DNA from 2 places in the Clostridium mucosae genome. Region 1 is predicted to be linked to the other one. Evidence: predicted binding sites of a transcription regulator. Region 1 holds the regulator's gene; the other holds the start of a gene.
What was found. Region 1 encodes CtsR, which represses protease genes until heat stress. Its sites were predicted from a motif close to AAGGTCAANNAAGGTCAAAT; they were not measured.

Region 1 (4,449 bases):
CTATTGAAATGTCCTATAAGAAGCTTAATAAAATAATCGATAAAATTGGGGACGCTAGAGTAACATTATTAAGTAATTCTAACTTTCAATTAACGATTAGAGTGATGCTTATAGGTTTTATGGAGGTTTAAATAATGATAAAAGTTGTAGGCGTAAGATTCAAGAAGGCCGGTAAAATATATTATTTTGATCCAAGCGATTTAAATGTAAAAAAAGGCGATTTTGTTGTTGTAGAAACAGCGAGAGGAATAGAGTTTGGAGAATGTGTAATTGGTATTAAAGAAATACCAGAAACTGATATAGTGGCACCATTAAAGAGTGTTATAAGAGTTGCAGAAGAAGATGATATAAATAAACATAAGGATAATAAAGTGAAGGAAAAGGATGCTTTAGATATATGCCTAAAGAAAATAGAAGAACATGGATTAAATATGAAATTAATCGATGTAGAGTATACTTTCGATAATAATAAAGTTATATTCTATTTTACAGCTGATGGAAGAGTAGACTTTAGAGAATTAGTAAAAGACTTAGCAACTATATTTAAAACAAGAATAGAATTAAGACAGATAGGGGTTAGAGATGAAGCTAAAATGCTTGGCGGGCTAGGACCATGTGGAAGACCTTTATGTTGTTCTACATTCCTTGGAGATTTCGCATCTGTATCTATAAAGATGGCAAAAGAGCAAAATTTATCTTTAAATCCAACAAAGATATCAGGAATATGTGGCAGGTTAATGTGCTGTTTAAATTATGAGCAAAGCACATATGAAGATATAAGACAGAGATTGCCTAAAGCAGGATCTATTGTTTCTATGGGAGATATTACTGGTGAAGTTATAAGCAATAGTACTGTTAAGGAAAGTGTGAAGGTCAAATATAGAAGAGGCGATGAAGAAGTAGTAGAAGAATTTAAAATAGATGATATTGAGCTTGTTGAAGGTAGTTATGAAGACTCAGTAGATGAATCAGACATAAAACTAGAAATAGAATCACCAGAAGACAAAAAGTTAATAAAGGATCTTATAAAAGATAATTAAGGGGGAGAGCTTAATGAAATCACTATTAAAGGTTGCAAATCTTAATACAAATGATGATGTTATTAGCATAAGAGAAGCTGTGGCACATAATGAAGGGGTTATTGCTTGTGAGGTAAGTCTATCTAAAAAAGAAGTAAGTGTAGTATATGATGATAAAAGTATAACTGAAGATAAAATCATTATGTCTATTGAAGAAGTAGGCTATAGTATAATATAAACAAAATAATAGAAAAATAAAGTGAAGTATCATATTATATAAATTCTTCTTAAGTCTTTAAAAATTTAAATCCTTATGATAAAATAGATTGTGAAATAAATTCATAATATTAGGAGGTGCTTTTTATGGCATTCAAAATAGAAGATTCATGTGTAAACTGTGGTGCTTGCGCTGCAGAATGTCCAGTTAATGCTATAAGCCAAGGAGATACTCAATTCGTTATCGATGAGGACACTTGCATAGATTGTGGAAACTGTGCAAATGTTTGTCCAGTAGGAGCTCCAGTACAAGCATAATTTTACATAAAGAACCGCTAATTATAGCGGTTCTTTATTTTTATGCAGATAATAATATTACAGAACATCTATCTTTAAAAGATAAATCATTAGAATATATAGTATTTGTATTATAGGATAAAATATTTTTTAATGAAGATAAAAATTTATGAGGCCCATCTAAATAAAAGTATTCAGAAGAGGTTTTAAAAAACATTGGAATTATATATCTAGGTTTTAAGAGTAAGGCGAGTTTAGCAGCAGAAAAACCATCCAAACAAAAATGACCGCCTATTGGAATAAATAAAAAATCTAAATTAGTTAGCTTATCTAATAAGTCATCATCAAGCTGATGTCCTAAGGTGCCAAGATGACAAATTCTAAATTTATCTATGTTTAATAAATATATTATGTTTTCGCCGCGTTTATATCCAGAAATGTCATCTTTAAATGTTTTATATCCTTCTAATGTGACAAAATCATTTGAAAATGAACAAGCTGAATTTATTAGTATACAGTCTTTATTAACATATTCATTAATAATTTCATTATTATGAGTATGACTAAATGTAATTATATCAGGATTTAAATCATATTTTTCTATATAGGGATATATTTGCATTGGATCTAAAAGAATCCTTTTACCAGTAGAATTTTTTATTAAAAAACTTGTATTATCAATCCATTTAATTTCCATATTTACTCACCTCTCAATATATAGTTTGGATAAAAAACTTAATATCATTCGCTTTTATTTTAGAAAATAAAATTAGTAAAATGGACATATTAAAATTTATAATATATAATAAAAGTCAAAGAAGGTCAATTTAAAAAATAGGTTTAAGAAGGTGTAAATATGGCAAGAATTTCAGATACAATAGAAAATTTTATTAAAGATATGATAGATGAAGAAAGAGAAAGACAAGTATTAATTCAAAGAAATGAATTAGCAGATAAATTCTCATGTGCACCATCACAAATCAATTACGTTCTAACAACAAGGTTTACTTATGAAAAAGGTTATATAATAGAAAGTAAAAGAGGCGGTGGAGGGTGCATAGTAATAAAAAAAATAACATACGATGATAAGGATGAAAGGCTGTCATTAATAAATACTTCGATAGGAGAAAGTATAACATATGGAAGCGCATTATCTATACTAGATCATTTAAAAGATACTAAAAATATTACAGAAAAGGAATATGAAATAATAAAGATATCTTTAAATGACAGAACTCTAGTATCTGTTGAGGATAAAAATAAATTAAGAGCTGATATGTTAAAAGGAATTATTACAGTTATATTATCGTAAAATATTTTAAGTGGCCAAGGTTTATCTGTGTAGTTGTTAATTTTAGCAATAGGGTATGGAGGTATGTATGATTTTTGGGAAGTTAACAGAGAGGGCACAATTAGTACTAGTAGAGGCTCAAAAAGAGTCACAATATTTTAAGCACGGATATATAGGAACTGAGCATATTCTTTTAGGGTTGCTAAAAGAAGGTGGTTATGCAAAGCAAGTCCTATATATTAATGGAGCTACTATTGATAAAGTGAGAAAGCTTATAGAAGATTATCTTGGTTTTGGAGATATAGATATATCAGTAGGTGAGATGTTACTTAATCCTAGAACAAAGAGATTATTTGATGATAGTCTAGTAAAAGCAAGAATATATGATCATAATTATATAAATCCAGAGCATATTTTGTTAGCTTTATTAGACGATAAAGAAGGGGTAGCTTATACAATACTTTCTACATTAAAGTTAGATTTTAAATTAATAAAAACTGATATAAGTAATTATCTATATGATAAGGAAGTAGAGGAAATAAAGATAGAAGATAAGAATAAGAAAAAAATGGTCAAAACTCCTCTATTAAATCAGTATGGAAGGAATCTAACTATGATGGCTAAGGAAGGAAAATTAGATCCAGTAGTAGGAAGAGAAAATGAGAATAGAAGAATATTAGAGATACTGTGCAGAAGAATAAAAAATAATCCTTGTTTAATTGGAGAGCCTGGAGTAGGTAAAACAGCAGTTATTGAAGGATTGGCCCAAAGAATAGTCAATGGAAATGTACCAGAAATACTAAAAGATAAAGTAATAATTTCATTAGATTTAACTTCTATGTTAGCAGGGGCAAAATATAGAGGAGAATTTGAAGATAGATTAAAAAAAGTAATGGATGAAATAAGAAGTTCTAAAGATATAATAATATTTATAGATGAAATTCATACTATTGTTGGAGCAGGGGGAGCTGAAGGTGCCATAGATGCATCAAATATTTTAAAACCTGCCTTAGCAAGAGGAGAAATAAAATGTATAGGTGCTACAACTATAGATGAATATAGAAAGCATATAGAAAAAGATTCAGCTTTAGAAAGAAGATTTCAGCCAGTTAGAGTTGAAGAGCCATCAAAAGAAGAAACATTAAATATATTAAAAGGCCTTAGGGAAAGATATGAAGCTCATCATATGGTAAAAATAGAAGATGAAGCTTTAGAAGCAGCTGTAGAGTTATCAGATAGATATATTACAGATAGATTCATGCCAGATAAGGCTATTGATTTAATTGACGAAGCATCTTCAAAAGTAAGAATAGAGAATCTAATTTCACCACCAGATATAATAAATTTACAACTTCAATTAGAGAATAACGATAAAGAAAAAGAAGAAGCAATAAAAAATCAAAACTTTGAAAGAGCAGCATACTTAAGAGATAAAGAAAAACAATTAAAGGATAAACTGTATAATTTAAAGATGGATAGGACCGATATTGAATGCAATAATTATATTGTTAACAGGGAACAAGTTGCAAAAGTAGTATCAAGTTGGTCTAAAATTCCTTTAGAGAAATTAACAGAGCAAGAATCAGAAAAATTATTAAAGCTTGAAGATACACTGCATAAAAGAGT
Region 2 (4,449 bases), on a different contig from region 1:
CCAGTTTCTGATAATGGCTTAAACATAATTATATCATCTACTCTATTTAAGAACTCTGGTTTAAATCTTAATTTCATTTCATTCATAACTTGAGTTTTTATATTTTCATCAACTATATCTTCATTTTTATTTTCTAGAAGATAGCTACTTCCTATATTAGATGTCATAATTATTATAGTATTTCTAAAATCAACAGTTTTACCTTTATTATCAGTTAATCTTCCATCATCCAGAATTTGTAAGAACATATTAAATACATCTTCATGTGCTTTTTCAATTTCATCAAATAGTATCACACTATATGGATTTCTTCTTACAGCTTCAGTAAGTTGCCCACCTTCATCATATCCTACATATCCTGGAGGCGCTCCAACTAATCTAGATACTGAATGTTTTTCCATATATTCAGACATATCAATTCTTATTATATTTTCTTCTGAATCAAATAGATTTCTTGCTAAAGTTTTTGCAAGTTCTGTTTTACCAACTCCTGTAGGTCCTAAGAATATAAATGAACCAATTGGCTTATTTACATCTTTTAATCCTGCCCTTGCTCTTAATATTGCATTAGAAACAGCTGTTATAGCTTCTTCTTGACCAATTACTCTTCTTTGCATTTCATTTTCTAATCTTAGAAGTTTTTCTCTTTCTCCTTCTAATAAATTTGTAACTGGGATTCCAGTCCACTTAGAAAGAATTTTAGAAACTTCCTCCTCGGTTACTTCTTCTTTTAAAAGAGCTCCTTCGTAATTTTCTTTTACGTCCACTTCCTTTTGTCTAATTTCTTCTTCTAATGCTGGAATAACACTATATTGAATTTCTGCTGCCTTATTATAGTCATAGCTTCTTTGAGCTGCTTCTAGATCTCCTCTTGCATCATCTAATTTAGATTTTAAATCTCTTAAATTAACTATTGCATCTTTTTCCTTTTCAAATTTTGCAGTCATTTCATCATTTTTAGTTTTTAATTCTGCTATTTCTTTTTCTAAAGCTACTAGCTTTTTCTTAGAACCTTCATCACTTTCCTTAGTTAAAGCTTCTTTTTCAATTTCTAATTGGAATTGCTTTCTTCTTATATTATCTAATTCTGTTGGTAATGAATCTATTTCTGTTCTTATCATAGCTCCAGCTTCATCTATTAAATCTATAGCTTTATCTGGTAAATATCTATCTTGAATATATCTATGAGATAATTTTGCTGCTGCTATTAAAGCAGTATCATGTATTCTCACACCATGGTGAATTTCAAATCTTTCTTTTAACCCTCTTAGTATAGATATAGCATCTTCTACTGTAGGTTCTTCTACAACTACAGGTTGAAATCTTCTTTCTAACGCTTTATCCTTTTCTATATATTGTCTGTATTCATCAAAAGTTGTAGCACCTATACAATGAAGCTCTCCTCTTGCTAGTAATGGTTTTATTAAATTACCTGCATCCATGGCGCCATCAGTTTTTCCTGCTCCAACTATAGTATGAATTTCATCTATAAATAAGATTATTCTACCTTCACTACTTTGAACTTCTTTTAATACAGCTTTTAATCTTTCTTCAAATTCACCCCTATATTTAGCTCCCGCAATAAGGGAACCCATATCTAACGAGAAAATCACTTTATCTTTTAAACCTTCTGGTACATCCCCTCTAACTATTCTCTCTGCCAATCCTTCTACAATTGCAGTTTTACCAACACCAGGTTCTCCAATTAGCACTGGATTATTTTTTGTTCTTCTTGAAAGTATTCTAATTGTTCTTCTAATTTCATCATCTCTTCCTATAACTGGGTCAAGCTTATGTTTTTTAGCTAAGTCTGTAAGATTAGTTCCATATTTACCTAATGCATCATATGTTCCTTCTGGATCTTGTGTTTCTACTCTTTGATTTCCTCTTACTTCTTTTAGAATTTCCATGAAATTCTTCTTGTTTATATTATATTTATCTAATAACCTTTTAACTTCTCCATTTTTATCTACTTCAATTATTGCAAGCATTAAATGCTCTACGCTTATATAAGAATCCTCAAATTTTTTAGCTATATCTTCAGCCTTGACTAAAACTTCTTCAATTTGTCTTGTAGCATAAACTCCAGAGGAGTTAGCACCTTCTCCCAAAACCTTTGGCTTATTATCTAGTACTTTATTTAAATCTTCATCTAATGATTTAACTCTAACTCCCATCTTAGTTAAAATATTTGGTATTAATCCATCCTCTTGTTCTACTAATGCACAAAATAGATGAATTAACTCTACTTGTTGATGGTTATATTTAACCGCTACTAAACTAGCATTATTTAATGCTTCTTGTACTCTTAAGGTCATTTTATCTATATTCATGCTTAACTCCTCCTCACATTTACAACCTCAAACATATTTAATATATCCTTATATTCATATAATAATACAAAAGTCAAAGAAAGTCAAAGTTTATTTTGCTTATTTTTTTGAAAATTTTATATTTATTAATAAATAAGCTATAATTAAATTATAACTTAATTCTATTAGAAAAGAGGGGATTTTATGAGAAGAGAATATGTGAGTTACCAGGAAGATGCTCCAATTAAAATAACTTATGCAAATATACAAGAATGCCCTATTCACTGGCATAATTCTATTGAAATATTATATGTTTTACGTGGGAGTGTTAACATTAATATAGATACTGACTCATTTGAGTTACTTGAGAAAGAATTAGAAATAATAAATGTTGATGAGGCTCACAGAATTTATAGTAATGAAGATAATAAGGTATTAATATTTCATATAGATCCTTACTTTTTTGAAAAATATTATAAAGATATAAACAACATATTCTTCTATACAAATTCTACTGATGATGGCGCTCAAGAAGGTGAAGAATATGATCTTCTTAGAAATTTTTTAGCCAAACTCTTATGTGAAGCTATTCAAAAACTTGATGATTATGATAAGGAAATTGAATCAATTTTAATAGATTTATTATATCACCTTATAAATAACTTCCACTACTTAACTTATGAAAAAGAAGAGCTAAAAGAAAAAACTGAGCAATTAGCTCGATATCATAGAATTTCTAAATATATATTTAATAATTATGATAGCAATATAACTTTACAAGAAATTGCGAAAAAAGAATTCTTAAGTCCTCATTATCTATCTCATGAGATTAAATACGCAACTGGAAATAGCTTTACTGATTTAGTTAACCAAACTAGAGTTGAAGAATCTGTTAAGCTTTTATTAGATAGTGATTTGAGTATTTCAGATATATCTGATGAAGTTGGTTTTTCTCATGTAAGATATTTAAATAAAAACTTTAAAAATTATTATGGTTGTACTCCACTTCAGTATAGAAAGAAAAATAAATTAACTGAAAAAGAACTTGAAGAAATTAAAAAAATAGAAATATTAAAACTTGAAGAAGCTTTAGAATATTTATCTTCTGAATTAGATGATTATGAACGTTTTAACTATGAAAATAAGTTGTGGAAAATTCATATAAATATGGATAATAGTCTTGGAGAATTCAACAAGGATTATAGTGAAGTTATAAATTTAGATGATGCTTTTGATTTATTATTAGAAGATAATAAAAATATTCTTGAAGAAATTCAAGAAGAACTTCATTTTAATTATGTAAGGCTCGAAAATATGTTTAATAGTGATATGGGAGTATTTCCTAAAGCCGATTTTTATAATTGGAATAAAGCCAAAAGTGTAATAGAATTTTTAGATTATATAGATTTAAAACCACTTATATTAATTGATAACTCTAATTTTACTTTTGATAAATATAAACAAGTTCTAACTAGCTTCTTTGAATATTTTTCAGAGATAGATTATATTGATGTATCGCAATTTAAATTTCAATTTACACCAGCTATATCTAAAAACACCAAAAAGTCATTAAGTTCATTTTTAATTGAAGAGTATAATTTAGATGTCATTGAAAATGATTTTATATGTGATAAAAGCTTAAATAAAATTTATGATACTGCTTATATGCTTCCATATATAATTCATAATACTATTTTTAATAAAAACTCATTAAGCTTCTTAAGAGCTTTTGATGTTTTAGAAAAAGAAATAAGTCTAACAAATGAAGTATTTATAGGAGCCCCTGGACTTGTTAATGATATGGGAATTAGAAAACCATCCTATTACGCATATTACTTGCTTAGCAAATTAGGAAATGAAATAGTTGCAATGGAAAATGGATATATTGTAACTAAAAAGGACGATGAATATTGTATTTTGCTATATTCATATAATGATGAATTGAATGAAATGCAAAACTTCGAAGATATTTTTACTAAGCGTGGTAAAAGAAAAATATATAAAAGAAAAATTTCCTTAAACATTGAAAATATAAAAAAATCTTCTAGAATCATTACTTACGAGATTAGTGAAAGAGTTGGATCTTCATATAATTATTGGTTATCCATGGGTTCACCAGATAGACTTAATAAAGAGG

Region 2: clpB (ATP-dependent chaperone ClpB) is a predicted target of CtsR. The motif match lies at 2,403-2,422, and genes of this name have one in related genera.

Annotation. Positions count from the first base shown of each region.
Region 1 covers NZ_JANKAF010000024.1:18,225-22,673, reverse strand. The annotation lists gene NSA50_RS17725 (DNA polymerase III subunit delta') at 1-131, shown strand, start outside; gene NSA50_RS17720 (PSP1 domain-containing protein) at 135-1,040, shown strand; gene NSA50_RS17715 (heavy-metal-associated domain-containing protein) at 1,054-1,257, shown strand; gene NSA50_RS17710 (DUF362 domain-containing protein) at 1,383-1,553, shown strand; gene NSA50_RS17705 (MBL fold metallo-hydrolase) at 1,594-2,229, opposite strand; gene NSA50_RS17700 (CtsR family transcriptional regulator) at 2,389-2,844, shown strand; gene NSA50_RS17695 (ATP-dependent Clp protease ATP-binding subunit) at 2,912-4,449, shown strand, end outside.
Region 2 covers NZ_JANKAF010000007.1:116,391-120,839, forward strand. The annotation lists gene clpB (ATP-dependent chaperone ClpB) at 1-2,333, opposite strand, end outside; gene NSA50_RS09895 (helix-turn-helix domain-containing protein) at 2,517-4,449, shown strand, end outside.